3 regions of the Marinobacter sp. NFXS9 genome follow, and region 2 is predicted to be linked to each of the others. Evidence: predicted binding sites of a transcription regulator. Region 2 holds the regulator's gene; each other region holds the start of a gene.

Evidence for each region. Region 2 encodes FliA, which starts transcription of late flagellar genes. Its sites were predicted from a motif close to CTAAAGTTTNNNNNNNNNNNGCCGNTAA; they were not measured.
Region 1: a site for FliA is predicted at 3,326-3,353, ahead of J3364_RS19590 (methyl-accepting chemotaxis protein). Genes of this name have one in related genera too.
Region 3: a site for FliA is predicted at 2,088-2,115, ahead of J3364_RS13775 (methyl-accepting chemotaxis protein). Genes of this name have one in related genera too.

Annotation. Positions count from the first base shown of each region.
Region 1 is NZ_JAGDDW010000016.1:76,463-82,148, reverse strand. It holds gene J3364_RS19610 (acyltransferase family protein) at 1-420, shown strand, start outside; gene J3364_RS19605 (exopolysaccharide biosynthesis protein) at 424-1,017, opposite strand; gene trxC (thioredoxin TrxC) at 1,061-1,498, opposite strand; gene J3364_RS19595 (flavin-containing monooxygenase) at 1,696-3,198, shown strand; gene J3364_RS19590 (methyl-accepting chemotaxis protein) at 3,418-4,641, shown strand; gene J3364_RS19585 (potassium channel family protein) at 4,648-5,109, opposite strand; gene J3364_RS19580 (MBL fold metallo-hydrolase) at 5,184-5,686, opposite strand, start outside.
Region 2 is NZ_JAGDDW010000002.1:304,374-310,059, reverse strand. It holds gene J3364_RS05030 (chemotaxis protein CheA) at 1-1,199, opposite strand, end outside; gene J3364_RS05025 (protein phosphatase CheZ) at 1,213-1,998, opposite strand; gene cheY (chemotaxis response regulator CheY) at 2,016-2,402, opposite strand; gene J3364_RS05015 (RNA polymerase sigma factor FliA) at 2,696-3,439, opposite strand; gene J3364_RS05010 (MinD/ParA family protein) at 3,507-4,319, opposite strand; gene flhF (flagellar biosynthesis GTPase FlhF) at 4,429-5,686, opposite strand, start outside.
Region 3 is NZ_JAGDDW010000008.1:97,130-102,815, reverse strand. It holds gene J3364_RS13785 (ABC transporter permease) at 1-611, shown strand, start outside; gene J3364_RS13780 (choline ABC transporter substrate-binding protein) at 619-1,554, opposite strand; gene J3364_RS13775 (methyl-accepting chemotaxis protein) at 2,175-4,100, shown strand; gene J3364_RS13770 (Gfo/Idh/MocA family protein) at 4,504-5,505, opposite strand; gene J3364_RS13765 (molybdopterin-binding protein) at 5,593-5,686, opposite strand, start outside.

The DNA of each region.
Region 1 (5,686 bases), on a different contig from region 2:
CACGGCAAGCCGCCGGTCAGCGAACGGGTACTGCTGGTGCTGGCGATGGCCCACTGCCTGTTCGCCTATAAGGCCCCGTTCAACGGCTTTGTTCTGGGCTGCTACGGGGTCTTTATCCTGGCGATCACCGGCTACCTCAACGTCCTGGCCAACCGGGTCCTGCTGACGCTGGGCAGCCTGTCCTACGCGCTGTACCTGGTTCACCAGAACATTGGCTACGGCATCATGGACCTGGCTTACGACGCCGGGTTGCCCGGTCCGGTCGGCGTGGCGCTGGCCATCACCACCGCACTGGCCCTGGCGCTTGCGATCCATCATGGCGTGGAGAAGCCGGCCCTGCGCTGGTTCCGTAGCTACCGCCGGAATACGATGGCACAACCGGCGCGGACGCCGGTACCGGAGCAGGTGAGCAGCCGTTAACACCTAAAAGAAACTGGAGCCGACGAAGCCCAGGGTGCCCACGGTGACCAGCAGGGCAAACAGGGCCACGGCGCCGTCCCGGGCGATCATCGCCAGGCCGAACGCCACCAGGGCCGCGCCACCGCCATTGGCGCTGAAGGGCACGACTTCCATCGCCGGCATGGCCAGGGCCACCGCCACGCAGGCGAGGGAGAGGATAAACAGACCCGGACCTTCGACGAACAGCGTCAGCCGCGGCCGGGTCCAACGATCAATCCCACGCGCTGGCTTGCGGGACCAGGCCAGGCCCTTGCGCAACTTGTCGGTCGGCAGACGACGCTTGACGATCCATCCCGGCAACCAGATGTGCTGCCGACGGAACAGCAGTTGCCCGGCGGTGAGGACCACCAACAGCGCCAGCAGGGTGGGCACGCCGGGAATATCCCCGATCAGGGGCGCCAGGGTGATCAGCCCTGCCACCAGTACCACCGGTCCGAAGGAGCGGTAACCCACCGCCTCCAGGATATCGTCCACCGCCACACGCTCCCGCTTCTGGGCGACGCTGTCGATGCGGTCAATCAGGTCTTCCAGGTCGTTCAGGTCACCCCGAACATTCATGACTCGGTCATCCTTCTCCTTTCGGGCCACGTTTGGCCATGGTCTAGCGCAGCTGATGGGTCAGCCAGGAATGGATCTGGGCCGCCGATAGGGCGCCGCTCTGGCGCGCCACCTCTTTACCACTCCGGAACAGGATCATGGTCGGGATGCTGCGGATCCCGAAGCGGGCCGAGGCCTGCGGCGCCTGCTCGGTGTTCAGCTTGGCAAACAGGGCCTGACCCTTCCAGTTCCGGGCCGCCTCGGCAAACGCCGGGGCCATCACCTTACAGGGTCCACACCAGCTGGCCCAGAAATCCACCAGCACCGGCAGGCTGGAACGCGCCGTGACGTTGGCCAGACTGGCGTCGCTCAATTCGGCCACGGTGCCATCGAGCACGGGCTTGCCACAGGCGCCGCACTTAGGGCCGTCTTTCCGCCGCGCCTCCGGCACCCGGTTGGTCTTGAGGCAGTGGGGACAGGGGATATTCAGGATGTCGGTCATGGCCGCACCTCGTCGGTCGATATATCCCCGTCTTGGGGGTAGATGGCGGCAATATCAAGCACCCGCGCCATCGGTGAACTGGGGCCAAATGCTTGGCCGCCGCTGTTTAAAACTTGCACGACCCCGGTGACTCGGGTTGAAATAACTAAAGCACATGCTTTATTCAACAAGAATCCGCCGTAACGAGGTCCAACACGATGGCCAACACGCACTTCGACGTCCTGATTGTCGGCGCCGGCATTTCCGGCATCGGCGCCGCCTATCACCTGCAGACACACTGCCCCGACAAGCGCTACGCCATTCTGGAAGGTCGCGACAATATGGGCGGCACCTGGGACCTGTTCCGCTACCCGGGCATCCGCTCCGACTCGGACATGTACACCCTCGGCTTCAGCTTCCGGCCCTGGCGCCAGGGCAAAGCCATCGCCGACGGACCGTCAATCCTGGACTACCTCAAGAACACCGCCACGGAAAACGGCATCGATCAACAGATCCGTTACAACCACTGGGTGACCCACTACGACTGGTCCAGCGAGGACGCCACCTGGACGGTGACGGCGAAAGACCAGAAGACCGGACGCCCGGTCAAACTGACCTGCAACTTCCTGCTCAACTGCTCCGGCTATTACCGCTACGACCAGGGCTACATGCCGGACTTCCCGGGCATCAAGCAGTTCAAGGGTCAGGTGATCCATCCCCAGCACTGGCCGGAAGACCTGGATTACACCGGCAAGCGGGTAGTGGTGATCGGCAGTGGCGCCACAGCCGTGACCCTGGTGCCGTCGATGGCGGAAAAGGCCAGGCAGGTCACCATGCTGCAGCGCTCACCCACCTACATCCTGTCGCTACCGGATGTGGACCTGATCGCCCGCTGGCTGAACCGTATCCTCCCGGCCAAGGCGGCCTACCAGATCACCCGCTGGAAGAACGTGTCCATGCAGACGCTGTTCTACCAGGCCTGCCGGCGCTACCCGAAGCTGATGCGTCGCGTGTTGCGCCAGCACCTGAAATCCCAGCTGGGTAAAGACTTCGACATCGACACCCACTTCAACCCCAGCTACAACCCCTGGGACCAGCGCCTGTGCCTGGTGCCCAACGGCGACCTGTTCCGGGCCCTGCGCAAGGGCGCCGCGGACATCGTTACCGACCACATCGACACCTTCACCGAAAACGGCATTCGCCTGAAGTCCGGCCAGGAACTGGACGCGGACATCGTGATTTCCGCCACCGGCCTCAACCTGGTGACCCTCGGGGGCGCCGAGCTGCATGTGGACGGCCAGCTGATCCAGCCCAACGAGACCATGGGTTACAAAGGCATGATGCTCAGCAACGTGCCCAACCTGGCCATGGTGGTGGGGTACACCAACGCCTCCTGGACCCTCAAGGCGGACCTGACCAGCGAGTACGTCTGCCGGCTGCTGCAGTACATGGACCAGCAGGGTTATGACAAGGTGACGCCGGTGGTCAGTGGCGACGTCGAGGAAGAGCCCTTCCTGGATCTGGACTCCGGTTACGTCCTGCGGGCCCTGGAGCACCTGCCCAAACAGGGCGACCGCAAACCCTGGAAGCTCTACCAGAACTACCTGCTGGACCTGATCAACCTGCGCTATGGCAAGGTGGACGACGACGCCCTGGTCTTCTCCCTGGCTGGCCAAGCGGTCGGTCAGCCGGAACAATTGGCCAACGCCCAACAAGCCTGATCCCGACGCCGGCAACCACCTCCCGGTTGCCGGCTTTTCCCTTTTCCTTGATTCAGAACAAGGCGATCCCACCCGATTCTGCTAGGGTCTTTGATCGTTGTTTTATTGACCTTCTGCGTCTTTCCCACTGAAGATTCAGGCTCACCTGTCGATAACACCATAAGACCGACAGGACGGACCTGTGTCGGTGCTGTCACTGGAGAACCCCGGACGCCTATGATGAGCCTGCTTAAGAACGCCCGTCTCAAATACAAATTCTGGTTGCTCAACATCGTCGTATTGGCGGTGATGCTGTTGCTGGTGCTGTTTGCCATGTCGCGCATGGCCGATGCGACCGGGCAGCCCCTCAGCGTCATCGTCAGCGAACACGCAGCCGCCTTCGCCGGCGTCGTGGTGGTGCTGATGATCTTCGAAATGGCCTGCTCCCAGTTGTTGATCAGCTTTATTGAGCGCCATGTGCACCGACTCAAGGACACCATGGTGGAGGTCCAGGCCAGCGGTAATCTGAGCCTGCGGGCCCCGGTGGATTCCACCGACGAGATCGGCGCCATGGGCGAGGCGTTCAACGCCATGCAGGCCCGTACCGGTCGCGTGGTGAGCAGTATGAAGGCCGCCATCCAGCGACTCGAAAGTGAAGTCGCCGCTCTGACGGAAGCCGCCGAGCGTAGCCGGGACGAACTCAAACGCCAACAGACCGGCACCGACCGCTCTGCCCAGGCCATACAGGCCATGCTGGAAAGCTTCCGCGGCATCGCCGGGCAGGCGGATGCGGCCAAGGAGCTGTCCCATGAGGCGCGCCGTGCCGCGGTCGAGGGCAGCGAACGGGTGGCCCAGTCCTCCCGCTCCATCCAGCAACTGGCCGACGTCATCCAGAAATCAGCAGGCAGCGTGGAAGCGCTGGCCGAGAACAGCCGGGAAATCGGCAGCGCCGTGACCGAGATCCAGGGGATCGCCGAGCAGACCAACCTGTTGGCGTTGAATGCGGCGATCGAGGCCGCCCGGGCGGGCGATCAGGGCCGGGGCTTTGCGGTGGTCGCCGACGAGGTGCGGAAGCTGGCCCAGCGGGTGCAGGATTCCACCGAACAGATCCAGGGCACCATCGACCGGCTGCTGGGCACTATGGGCGAGGCGGTCCAGCAGATGAACACCAGCTCGGTGGATGCCAGCCGCTGTGTGGAGGAAGCCGACGCCGGTGCCGCTGCGCTGCAGGAAATCAGCGCCATGGTGTTGCGCATCGACGACACCAACCAGGACATCGCCGACGTGTCCGCCCAGCAGACCTCGGCCACCGACGAGGTGCAGCAGAACGTCCAGAGCATCCGCGAAACCACCCAGGCGATGGTCGATCAGCTGGTGGAAAGCGCCGACATGAGCCGGCGCCTGCGGGAACTCATCCGGGAACTGGAAGGCGCTGCGGCGCAGGTGTCGGTGGAGGACGCCTGAGCCGGATCAGCGGCCAGGCTTCCAGGAGCGCTGCATTTCCAGGAACAGGAACGAGGCGCTCCAGGTGATCAGCACCAGCCCGGTCAGTGCCTCGATCCCGCACAGGAAACGAATCGGTCCAAACGGCTCGATGTCACCAAAGCCCACGGTGGTGTAGGTGGTGAGCGAGAAGTAGACGCAGTCCAGTAGCGTGCCGGAGAAATTGCCTGCCAGGTGCCCCCAATACGGCGACGCGTTCATCCAGTAATACACAACGCCAAACAGCCAGACTTCCACCATGTGCGCCAGCATGGCACCGCCCACTCCGACCACGATGCGGAAATGATGGGGAATGCCCAGCCGCGGTATGTAGCGGTTGAGCAAAGACAGCCCCCGGAAATGTACCAGCACCGCGATAGCCGTAACGAGCGTGTTGAGCGCCACCATGAGCGCCAGGGACACATCCGGTAAGTCCAGGGATTCGGGCATCCGTTTTCACTCCTGCCTGTCACCGGCCCAGCTTAAAGGGGACGGCGACCGGAAGCGAGACACCCCTGCGGCGATCAACCACAGCCCTCGACACATTCGCCGCCGGCGTCAAACGTCATGGTGCGGCCGCTCAGCGGCACATGCACGGGCACGTCGGACGCCTGGATAAATGCGTCGGTCCGCGTCCCTGGTCGGACCTTGCCCTTTTCCGTCGCCGGCTCATTGGCGTGGGATGGAATCACACTGGCGGGCCGGACCATCTTGTTGATCACGTGTGCCGCTTCCGCAGGACCGGTGGTGTAGGTATCACCGATGTTCATGACCGCCAGTTTTGCCCCGTAGTAGTCGTGCACCACGGCTTCCTGATCCGCGGTGATGCCGGTATCGCCGGACAGGTAGACCACCAGGCCGTTCGTGAACGTCAGTACGTAACCGGTGGGCGGGCCGACATAGGCTGTCAGCCCCGCCGCCGACAGGATCTTGCCCATCTGTCCGTCGATAAAGGCCGGCGACAGGCCGTTGCTGTGCACCGCCGGCACCGTGGTGATACCGACGCCGCCTTCCTCCACATGGGCGC
Region 2 (5,686 bases):
TGGAGATCGGTGGTCACCACATCGAGGTTGGCCACCGCTTTGTGCATCTGTTCGTCTTCGCTGTCGTTACCCAGGCGCTGCAGGCGGTTACGCACCAACACCAGCTCGCCCACCATGTTCATGATGTCGTCGAGGCGTTTGGTGTCCACGCGCACGGTGGTTTCGGCAGCCGGCTGGGAGTCCCGCTGCGGTACAGCCGGGCTGGCGGGCGATTTACTCTCGTCCTTGTTGGCGGGAGCGCCCGGTTTCTCAGCCTTCCTGGGCGTTGGTGCCGGTTCCGGCCTCTTCGCTGCCGGCTGGCTGGCGCCCGGGGCACCGGGGCCTTTGCCTGAGCCGTGCAGTTCGTCCAGCAGGTTCTCGAATTCGTCGTCGGTAATCAGCTCATTGGCACCGCTGGTCCTGGCGCTCGCATCCGATGCACCACCGCCCTTTGACGCCGGTTCGACCGAGCCTTTGAACTGCCCCTTGCCGTGCAGGTCATCGAGCAGACTCTCGAACTCATCGTCGGTGATGTCATCACCGCCACTGCCGCCGGATTGCCCTGCTGCAGCGGGCTTGTCGTCGTCTGCCGGTTTACCGCTGTGCTGCCCTTTGCCGTGCAACTCATCCAGCAGGTTCTCAAACTCGTCGTCGGTGATCTGATCGTCGCCGCTGCTGTCGCCGGATGACGATTTCTCATCCTCAAGGGCATCCAGCAACTGCTCGAATTCTTCGTCGGTGATATCGCCCTGGTCCGCATGGCCGCCGGCTTCAGCCGCCGGTTCAGGCTGGGGGGCTGCCTCCGGCTCAGGTGCGGCGGGGGCCTCACCTTCGGGCAGCGCCAGGGCATCCAGCGCCTCGATCAATGCCGGATCGGCCGGTGTCGGTTCCTCCCGGTTGCGTACCTGGTCAAACATGGCGTTGACGTTGTCCAGGGCTTCGAGGACCACGTCCATGAGATCGGAGTCGACCCGGCGCTTGTGGTTACGCAGGGTGTCGAAGACGTTTTCCGCCGAATGACAACAATTGACCAGCGCTTCAAGCTGCAGGAAGCCGGCACCCCCCTTGACGGTGTGGAACCCACGGAAGATCGCGTTTAGCAGATCCCCGTTATCCGGATTCTGCTCCAGATCCACCAGCTGTTCGGACAGCTTTTCGAGTATTTCACCAGCCTCTACCAGGAAGTCCTGGAGAATTTCTTCGTCAGCATCAAGCGCCATGCAGTGTCCTCACTCAAAAACCAAGGCTGGACAGGAGGTCATCGACATCATCCTGGCCGGATACGACATCCTCACGCTCTTTGGCGTTCATTTGAGGGCCTTCGCCTTTTTCGATTGTTGTCGTTGTTTCGCCGATATCATGGACAGTGCCGGTGATTTCATCGACATGGCTGGCCATGACCACCAGGCTGAGCAGGTGTTCTTCCACTTCCTTGACCAGCGCCGTGACCTTCTGGATGACCTGACCGGTCAGGTCCTGGAAGTCCTGCGCCAGCAGGATCTCGGACAGGTTGCCGTAAAGGGCTTCCGCATCGCTGGCCGTTTGTTCGAAGAAGTTGTCGATCCGGTTGTACAGCTCACGGAATTCGCCGGCGCCGATTTCCCGGCGGCGCAGCTTGTGCCAGTCGGCTCGCAGCGCAACGGCCTGCTCCCGCAGGCTGTTGGCCTTGGGCATCGCCTCTTCCACGATGTCCATGGTGCGGTTGGCTGCCTGACTGGTCATGTCCACCACGTACGCCAACCGGTCGGAAGCGTCCGTGATCTTGGACAGGGCTTCCTGCTGCTCCGGGTTCTGCGGATCGATACTGAAGTTGCGAATGGCCTCGTGAAGGCTGCGGGTCAACCGGCCAACCTCACGGTAAAGGCTCTGGTCCCGGACATCATTCAGTTCATTAATCAGGCGCATCGCCGCGGCGTAATCGCCGGCGTCCACCTGTTGCTTCAGTTCTTCCGCCTGGTGCTGCAGCTTCTCAACGACATCGGGATCGAGGGAGCCGGCCTTGTCTTTTTTTGTGCCCATGATTGGCGCTCTGATACTCAGGACTGGATGCGTTCGAAAATCTTCTCGATCTTTTCCTTCAGGACAGCCGCCGTAAACGGCTTCACGACGTAACCGTTAACGCCGGCCTGAGCCGCCGCCACGATCTGGTCACGTTTGGCTTCCGCCGTCACCATCAGGATCGGCAGATTCTTGAGGTTCTCGTCCGCGCGAACGGCCTGCAGCAGTTCAAATCCGGACATGCCCGGCATGTTCCAGTCGGTGACCAGAAAATCGTATTTGCCACTCTTGAGCATGGGCAGCGCGGTGTTGCCGTCATCCGCCTCGTCAGTATTGGTGAAACCGAGGTCGCGAAGCAGATTCTTGATGATCCGTCGCATCGTGGAGAAGTCATCCACGATCAGAATTTTCATGTTTTTGTCCAAAGGGACCTCCAATCATTACAGCCCGGAATACCAATCCAGCGTCCAGTTCAGTGTCCGGCAATCCACACGATGCCGGCGCCACTGAAAGCACCGCCTATTCTGTCGCGTCAACGCCCGCTGTAAAGCGTCCGTTACCAAAAACTACAGTTCCGGGATCAAAGCCTGGGCATCAACGCTGACCACAAGCTCCCGGAATTCGATGTCAACTATTTGCTTGTCGCGCCTGATGTCGCGCGTCCGCCCATTCTGCCCTGCTCAACCGGCGTTTTGCGAACCGGCTTTGAACGGCGTGGCTAACGGACTTCCTGCCAATCCGTCAGGCGTGATTTCAGGCGCAATGCCGCCTGACTGTGAATCTGGCTGACCCGACTTTCACTGACACCGATGACGGCGCCGATTTCTTTCAGGTTCAGCTCTTCCTGGTAATACAGACTCAACACCAGCTTTTCCCGCTCCGGCAGCGCCGCGATCGCTTCGGCCAGACTGCGCTGGAATCCGGCCGCCGACAGCTCCTCAAACGGACGATCGGGCACAGCCTCTTCATTGTCTATCGGCAGCTCTCCCGATTCATTTAGCTCATCCAGGCTAAAAAGACGGCCGCTGTTGGAATCGGCCAGGCAGGCATGGTACTCCGGCAGGGTCATGTCCAGCTCGTCGGCGACTTCGTGATCCTGAGCCTCGCGCCCGGTCCGGTCTTCGACGGCCTTGATCGCCTGGGCGATGCGACGGGAATTGCGGTGGACGGAACGCGGCACCCAGTCGCCCTTGCGAATCTCGTCGACAATGGCACCGCGAATGCGGATACCCGCATAGGTTTCAAAGGAAGCGCCCTTGCCGGCATCGTATTTCTGGGCTGCCTCGAGAAGGCCGATCATGCCGGCCTGCATCAGGTCTTCAAGCTGGACAGAGGCGGGCAATCGCGCCAGTACGTGCAACGCGATCTTTTTCACCAGCGGCGCATGGTCCTCGACCAGTTGATGGGCCGATTTGCGCGAGCTCGTCTGTTGGTAGATTCCCAGGCCTTTTGCCAACGTCATCAATCCGGATTACCCGTGTGTTTCAATCGACCGTCATACCACGCCACCTGTCGGTCAGGGTACTCCATCAGGCGTCCACCAGGCGCTCAACGAAAAATTCGAGATGCCCCCGTGGAGAAGACGGGAGCGGCCAGTTGTCCACCTGCTGGGCCAGCGCCTTGATCGCCAGCGAGGCCTTGGCGCGTGGATAAGCGTCAAGCACCGCACGCTGCCGTTGTACCGCTTTTTTGACGGCTTCGTCGTAAGGGACGATGCCCACATATTGTAGCGCAACATCCAGAAATCGCTCGGTAACCCGGGTCAGTTTCCCAAACAGATGCTTGCCTTCCTGCTCGTTGCGAACCTGGTTGGCAAGGATGCGAAAACGGTTCACCCCGTAGTCCCGGTTCATGAGCTTGATCAGTGCGTAGGCATCGGTAATGGAAGTGGGCTCGTCGCAGACCACCAGCAGCAATTCCTGAGACGCCCGCAGGAAGCTGACCACCGATTCGGAAATACCGGCAGCGGTGTCAACGATCAACACGTCGATCTGGTCGCCCAGTTCGCTGAAGGCGTTGATCAGGCCAGCGTGCTCCATTGGCGTCAGCTGGGTCATCCGCTGGGTGCCGGACGAGGCGGGAACGATCTTGATGCCGCCCGGGCCGTCGACCAGTACATCGCGCAGGTCGCACTCGCCGTTCAGCACATCATTGAGATTGTGGTTCGCGGTGATACCCAGCAGGACGTCGATGTTGGCCAGCCCCAGATCGGCATCCAGAACCACCACCCGACGCCCCATCTGTGCCAGTGCAATAGCCAGGTTGACCGAAACGTTGCTCTTGCCAACGCCGCCCTTGCCACCTGAGACGGCGATCACCTGGACCGGGTTAACTCTACTCATGCCGGATACAGTCTCTCACGACAACTCTTGATAAGGATGGCCGGTTGATGACCGGCTCGACAGTGGAGCCCATGAACGCCCTGCGGCTGTTCCGGCGGACTCCCGGACCTCAGGCGCCGGCTGCAACCACGGCGGTTTCCCGAACCTGCTTCAGACGCTCCACACCCAGTCTGACCAGTGGAGCCGCCTGTGCCGGATGAATGTCCTCGGGGATGCGCTGCCCATCGGTGTAATACGCCACCCGAAGACCTGTTTCCATGGCAAAGCCTAGCACCTCGCCGAGTGTCAGGGCCTCATCCAGTTTGGTCATGATACACCCGGCCGGATACGCCATCTTATAGCAATGCCACGTGGATTTCATAATGCGAGGCTGGCTGGTGGCTGCCAGCACCAGGTAAGGCTTGACCGGATGCCGGCTTGCAGCCAGCTCCTCAAGCTGTTCCTGGTGGCCGCGATCGGAATGGGTCAGGCCCGCCGTGTCGATCAGAACCAGGCGTTTATCGGACAGGTCATCGAGAATCTGGTCCAGGGAATGACTCTCATCCACCACCCTCACCGGCACGTTCAGGATGCGACCGAATACAAACAGATGCTCATGTGCCGCGATCCGATAGCGGTCGGTGGTGACCAGCGCCAGGGAATCGGCGCCGTGCTCCAGGACATAACGCGCCGCCATCTTGCCGATGGTGGTGGTCTTGCCAGAGCCAGTGGGGCCCACCAACGCAACCAGACCACCCTGCTCGACCAGCTCCTGCTGCTGGGTGCGCAGGCCGGCCGCCAGCGTGCGCAATGCCCGCTTCCAGCCCTCTTCCAGTCGAACACCAGCAGCGTTACGAGACAGCGTGGAGGCCAGCGTGTGGGAAAGCCCGTACTCTTCCAGTCGCTCCATCAGGCGCTGCTGACTCGCGTCCACCGGGTCGTTTGCCGGGCCATTTGCAGCGGCCGGAGAACGACGCTCGTTGACCATATCACGCAGTGAATGGATTTCCGCCCGCATGGCTTCGAGGGCCGCATGGGTGGCGTCCTGAGCGGGTTCGGCAGCCGCCGGTTCCGGCGTGGTGAAATCCAGAATGTCCTGCTCACGGGGTTGGCGCTTTTCACGAATCTCCCGGATACGGTCCCGCGAGCGGCCGAGTTCTTCCTCCAGGCGGCGATGTTGTTCCGCCTGCATTTCGGCCAGCCGGGCGCCATTGGTCGCTTCCACCGCGGCGGTACCCAGACGCTGACGCGCCAGATTTTCGTCATAGTCGAGAGCCGTCACAATTTCGACGCCCCCATCCACGCGCCGGTTCGACAGGATGACGGCATCCTCTCCCATCTCCAGGCGAACCATCTTCAGGGCTTCCGCCATGGTTGGAGCAAAAAAC
Region 3 (5,686 bases), on a different contig from region 2:
ATCCCCAGCGGGAAGCGCCGCTGAACACGGTACCGGGGCTGATCGGCGTGATCCTGACCATGACCATGGTGATGTTTACGGCGATCGCGTTGGTGCGGGAGCGGGAACAGGGCAACCTGGAATTCCTGATCACCACGCCGCTGTCGTCGGCAGAGCTGACCATCGGCAAGGTCCTGCCCTTCATCGGCATCGGGCTGGTGCAGACGACGCTGGTGCTGATCCTTGGCGCCCTGGTGTTCCAGGTGCCGGTGCGCGGCAGCCTGCTCGCCCTCTATACTGCGGCACTGGTCTTTATCATCGCCAGCCTGGCCCTGGGGATTTTCATTTCGACGCTGGTCACCACCCAGTTCCAGGCCATGCAGGCGGCGATCTTCACCTTCCTGCCGCAGATGCTGCTGTCCGGTTTCATCTTTCCGTTCGAAGGCATGCCCACACCGGCGCAGTGGCTGGCCGAGGTGCTGCCACTGACTCATTTTATCCGCCTGGTGCGGGGCATCATGCTGCGGGGCGCCGGTCTCGTCGACCTGTGGCCGGAACTGTTGGCGCTGGTGGTGTTCGCGTCGGTGGCGATGTGGATCGCCACCTTGCGGGTGCATAAGCGGTTGGACTGAGCGCCGGTTACAGCCCCAGGTCCTGCTTGACGGCGGGCAGCCCCGGCTGGCCATCAACGGTGGTCACGCCGTCCAGCCAGGCGGACAGCACGTCCGGGTGTGCTTTCAGGTATGCGCGCGCGGCCTCGTCGGCCTCCTCGCCATCGTTGAGGATGCTGCCCATGATCTGGCTTTCCATATCCAGTTTGAACTGCAGGTTATCCAGCAGCGTGCCCACATTGCTGCAGTCGTCGCTGTAGCCGTTCCGGGTCAGCGTGTAAATGGTGGCGCCACCGTAGTTGGGCCCGAAGTAGTCGTCGCCGCCGGACAGATAGGTCAGGTCGTGCTGCAGGTTCATCGGATGCGGTTCCCAGGCGAGGAACACCACAAACTGGTCTCGCCGTTCGGCCCGGCTGACCTGGCTGAGCATGCCCTGTTCGCTGGACTCCACCAGTTTCCAGTCGCCCAGGCCGAAGTCGTCGTTATCAATCATCTTCTGGATCAGGTTATTGGCCGGCGCGCCCGGTTCGATGCCGTAAATCTTGTGGTCGAACTGGTCCGCGTGCTTGTCGAGATCGGCAAAGCTCGTCACGCCTGCCTTCTCCTTGACGTCATCCGGCACGGCCAAGGTGAACTTGGCGCCCTTCAGGTTGGCCCGCAGGCGTTCGTAACCGCCCTCATACTGGTCGGCGAACTTCTGCTGGGCCGGCATCCAGTTGCCCAGGAACACGTCGATGTCGTTGTTTTGCAGTGATCTAAAGCCGATTGGAACGGACAGCAGATCGATGCTGGTGTCGTAGCCGAGCCCCTTCAGTACGGTCGTGGTCAGGGCGTTGGTGACGTTGATGTCGGTCCAGCCGGGATCGCTGAAGCGGACCGTCTGGCATTGTTCCGGAACGGCCGCCTGGGCCGAGACGGCCAGCGTGCAGGCACCCGCCAACAGCAGGGATTTCAGCGCTCGCATTCGATGCTGCATGGTCGATTCTCTCCTTTGTGCTTCGTTAATTATTCGGTCCAAAACAGGAAGGCACATCCGGCGCCAGAGACTGTCCAGTTCCATCAGGCTGGCCAGCCGAATCAGCCTGTAACTCCGCACTGCTCGGGGGATAGGCGGCCGGCAGCACCTGTTGTGTGGGTCGATCAATGTGTAATGGCTGGATAATGACCCATCCGTCAACGCGCTATCGATCCGATTCGTTGTTATCAGGGTCATAAGCGGCATGTACATGAAGCCATTTATGGTGCGCGTGGCCAGGCAGCCTGTAAACCAAGGTCTGGCTAATGCCTGACATCACCCCAGCTAATACCGAACATCGAATCTCCCCCTGCTATCTGCTGGCCGGCAATCACTCATAACGTCGCTCGACCGACCGGGGCATCGGCTGGATGCAGCGGCACTCGCGGCCTTTCCGGGTGCCGCTCCCAAAATCGATTTGATGTTATCCCGAGCAACCGTCAGCCAGCGATGATCTGGGCAACGCCGGGCTGGGTGACAGAGTAAAGTTTGTCGACTATTGGTCGATAAACGTCCAACGAATGCCGCCAGCAGGACGGCGGTGCCTTATCGATCAGGAGCCCGACTCGATGTCCGTCAAGAAGAAGTTTTTCCTTGCCATCACCCTGCTGATTTCCGTTGTCGTGATCGCAGGCGCCGTTTTCACCATCGTTTCCCGCGACAACGAACTGACCCACACGGCGGAAAGCCAGTCCACCGACGCACGACAGCGGGTCATACGACTGCTCTCGGTCACCGATTCCATCATGATGGAGCGGGTCAAGAGCAGCATGAACGTGCTGATCAAGCGCGGCAAAGCCATCGGCGTACCGGGACGCGGCGACGACACCCGCGTGGGCGACCGCACCGTGCCGGATCTGCAGCTGGGCGGCGAGCCCATGGCCAACCACTATGAGCTGGTCGACGCCCTGACCGATGACATGGGCGGCACCGCCACACTGTTCGTCTACGACGGCAGCGACTACGTGCGCGTCTCCACCAATGTGAAGAAAGACGGCGGCCAGCGGGCTACCGGCACCATTCTCAACCCGGAGGGCGCCGCTTTCCGCGCCATCCAGTCCGGCAAGGCGTTCTATGGCCAGGTGGATATCCTGGGCAAACCCTACCTCACCGGCTATGCCCCGATGCGCGATGGTTCCGGCCAGGTGGTGGGCATCTGGTATGTCGGCTACTCGGCGGATATGTCGCTGCTTGAGGACGCCATCGCCGGCTCGCGGGTTCTGGACCGGGGCTTCGTAGCGCTGGTGGACGACAAGGGCCGTATCCGGATGCATTCGGACAACCAGACCGACGATGTGGTCAAGGCCGCCCTCACTGGCGATAACGGCGACTGGGTAAAATCGGAAACGCCCTTCGATCCCTGGGGCTACAAAGTGGTGTCGGCCTACTCCAGCGACGAGCTGACCGACACGATTACCGCCGACTCTCTCGGCACCGCCCTGGTCATCGTGATTGTGGGCGCCCTGCTGATTCTCGCCATCCACCTGTTGGTGTCTGCCGTCATCACGCGCCCGCTGAACCGGATGATCGGTGCGGTCAACGACATTGCCGAGGGCGAAGGTGACCTGACCATCCGCTTCAATGCCACCAGCCGGGACGAGTTCGGTCAGATGGCCAATGGCTTCGACAAGCTTCTGGCCCGGGTGCAGGACACTATCCGCGATGTCAGCGCGTCGTCCCGTGAAGTGCTGAATGCGTCCCAGGGATTGGTGAAGGTGGCAGAGGATTCCAGCGCGTCCATTGCCCGTCAGACCGGTGATACCGAGCACGTGGCCTCGTCCATGCACGAGATGTCGCTGACGGCACAGAACGTGGCGGAAAGCGCGTCCATCGCCGAGGAAGCCGCCAAGGGCGCCGATAACGACGCCCAATCCGGCCATGCGCTGGTGCAGGAAACCATCCGCATCATCGAGCAGCAGACCCGGACCATCGCCGAGTGTGCCGAGTCCGTCACGGAGCTGGATGAGCACAGCGAGGCCATCAGCAGCGTACTGGATGTGATTCACTCCATCGCCGAGCAGACCAATCTGCTGGCGCTGAACGCCGCGATTGAAGCCGCCCGGGCCGGTGAGCACGGTCGGGGCTTTGCGGTGGTGTCCGATGAAGTGCGCATGCTGGCCACCCGCACGCAGAATTCGATCGACGACATCCGCGAGCAGATCGAGCGGTTGCAGTCCGGTGCCAAGGGTGCGTCCCAGAAGATGGATGCCACCCGGGAGCTGGCGGGCAACCTGTCCGCCAAGGCCCAGGAATCCGGCGATGCCATCAATCAGGTTCGCGAGGCGGTCGCCCGCATCTCCGAGCGCAACACCGATATTGCCAGTGCCGCCGAGGAGCAGAGCCAGGTGGCCGAGGAGATCAACAACACCCTGGAACGCATCCACAACAATGCCCAGGAAACCTCCTCCCAGGCGGATCAGACCCGTGCGGCCAGTCAGGAGTTGATTGCCCTGGCGGAGCGGTTACAGAAGGAGCTGGCGCACTACAAGGTTTGATTCAGAGCAACATTGAGAAAGCACTTGCCTGCGAGCTTGTGCGGGAAGTAAGCGAACCTCCTTGCCTCCGCTGCACTAGACGGCCGTCCATGGCCGCTATTGCAACCAGGACGTCCCTGTCCTTCCTCCGGCAAGGACGTTCGCTTCCTTCCATCTGATTTTGGCGTTATGCCTGACTAGAAACGACCCGGTAGTAGTGCATGTCTTTTACAGGGCTTTGCAAAAGGCCCGATCGAAACCAATGGAGGTCATCGCTGGAGCAGAGGACAGGATGTCCTCGTCGCATAAGCGGCTATGGACGGCCCTCTTAGGCGACGGAAGCGATGGCCTCCATTGGTTTCAGACTCCCAAGGCCAAATTTGGGTTCCAATTGATCAACGTTTGAAACGACAACGTTAAAAAACTAGAGAAACGGATAGTCCACACCGCCATCTTCCAGAATCCGATCAATTACCCGCGCCGTCGCCAGCGTATCCGCCCAGGGAATGCGGGCGTTCTGCAGTCGACCGGCACGAATGTCGGCCATGGCCGCCTCGATCTGATATTCGAAGCCGTTGATCCGGCGAGGCCGGTCCGCGACGTCCGGCTCGGCGTCGTGACGCGTCAGGGTGGCGCGATCCGAGCCCCAGAAGGGCCCGTCGATCACGATGCGGCCGGCGTTGCCCTCGATGCGCATGGTGTTGTCGCGTCGGGCGATAAAGCTGCTGGTGAAGGCGCTGACGGCGTGGCCGTAATCCAGCAGTGCCGCAGTGCGAATATCCACACCGGTCTCCCCTTTCAACACCGACGCCTGCACCCGGTCCGGCCCGCGCCCGAACAGGAAGTTGGACAGGGAGATCGCATAAATACCCATATCCAGCGTCACACCGCCGGCCTGGTTGATGTCCCAATGCCGTCCATTGGATTTGAACGGCAGCCGGAAGCAGAAGTCGGAGTGGACGGAATGAATCTCACCGACGGCACCTTGCCTGACCCAATCGCGGACCTGATCCCAGACGGGCAAGAAGCGTGACCAAACCGCCTCCATCAGAAACACGCCCCGGTCTTCGGCCAGTTCGAACAGAGACTCCGCGCCGGCCGTCGTGACGGTCAGCGGTTTTTCACAAAGCACCGGCTTGCCCGCTTCCAGGCAGCGCCGTACGCAGTCGGCGTGAAAGCGGTGCGGGTTGGCGATGTAGACACCATCAATATCGGGCTCGTCGATCAGGCTGTCGTAGTCAGGACAGACGCGGACCGAATGGTCTTCTGTCGAATAGGCTCGGGCAAACTCGGCGCCCCGTACCGGATCCCGGCTGGCGACAGCCGTCAGCACGGCGTCGTCGATGCCCGCCAGGGCTTCAGCGAAGGTGTGGGCGATACGGCCGGGCGCGATGATGCCCCAGCGGAAACGGTCGGTCGTGGACATGACGCTCCCCGGGATAAGAACCCATGAATCGAAGCACTCCAGCTTGGTTCATGTTTCCGGAAGCGACAAGTCACGTCCCGATCCAGGTCAAATGCCGGCATACCAGGCGTAGCCCCGGTCCTCCCAGAAGCCGCCTTTGCCACGGCCGATGTGATCGAAACGGTCGACCACCTCGATGGCC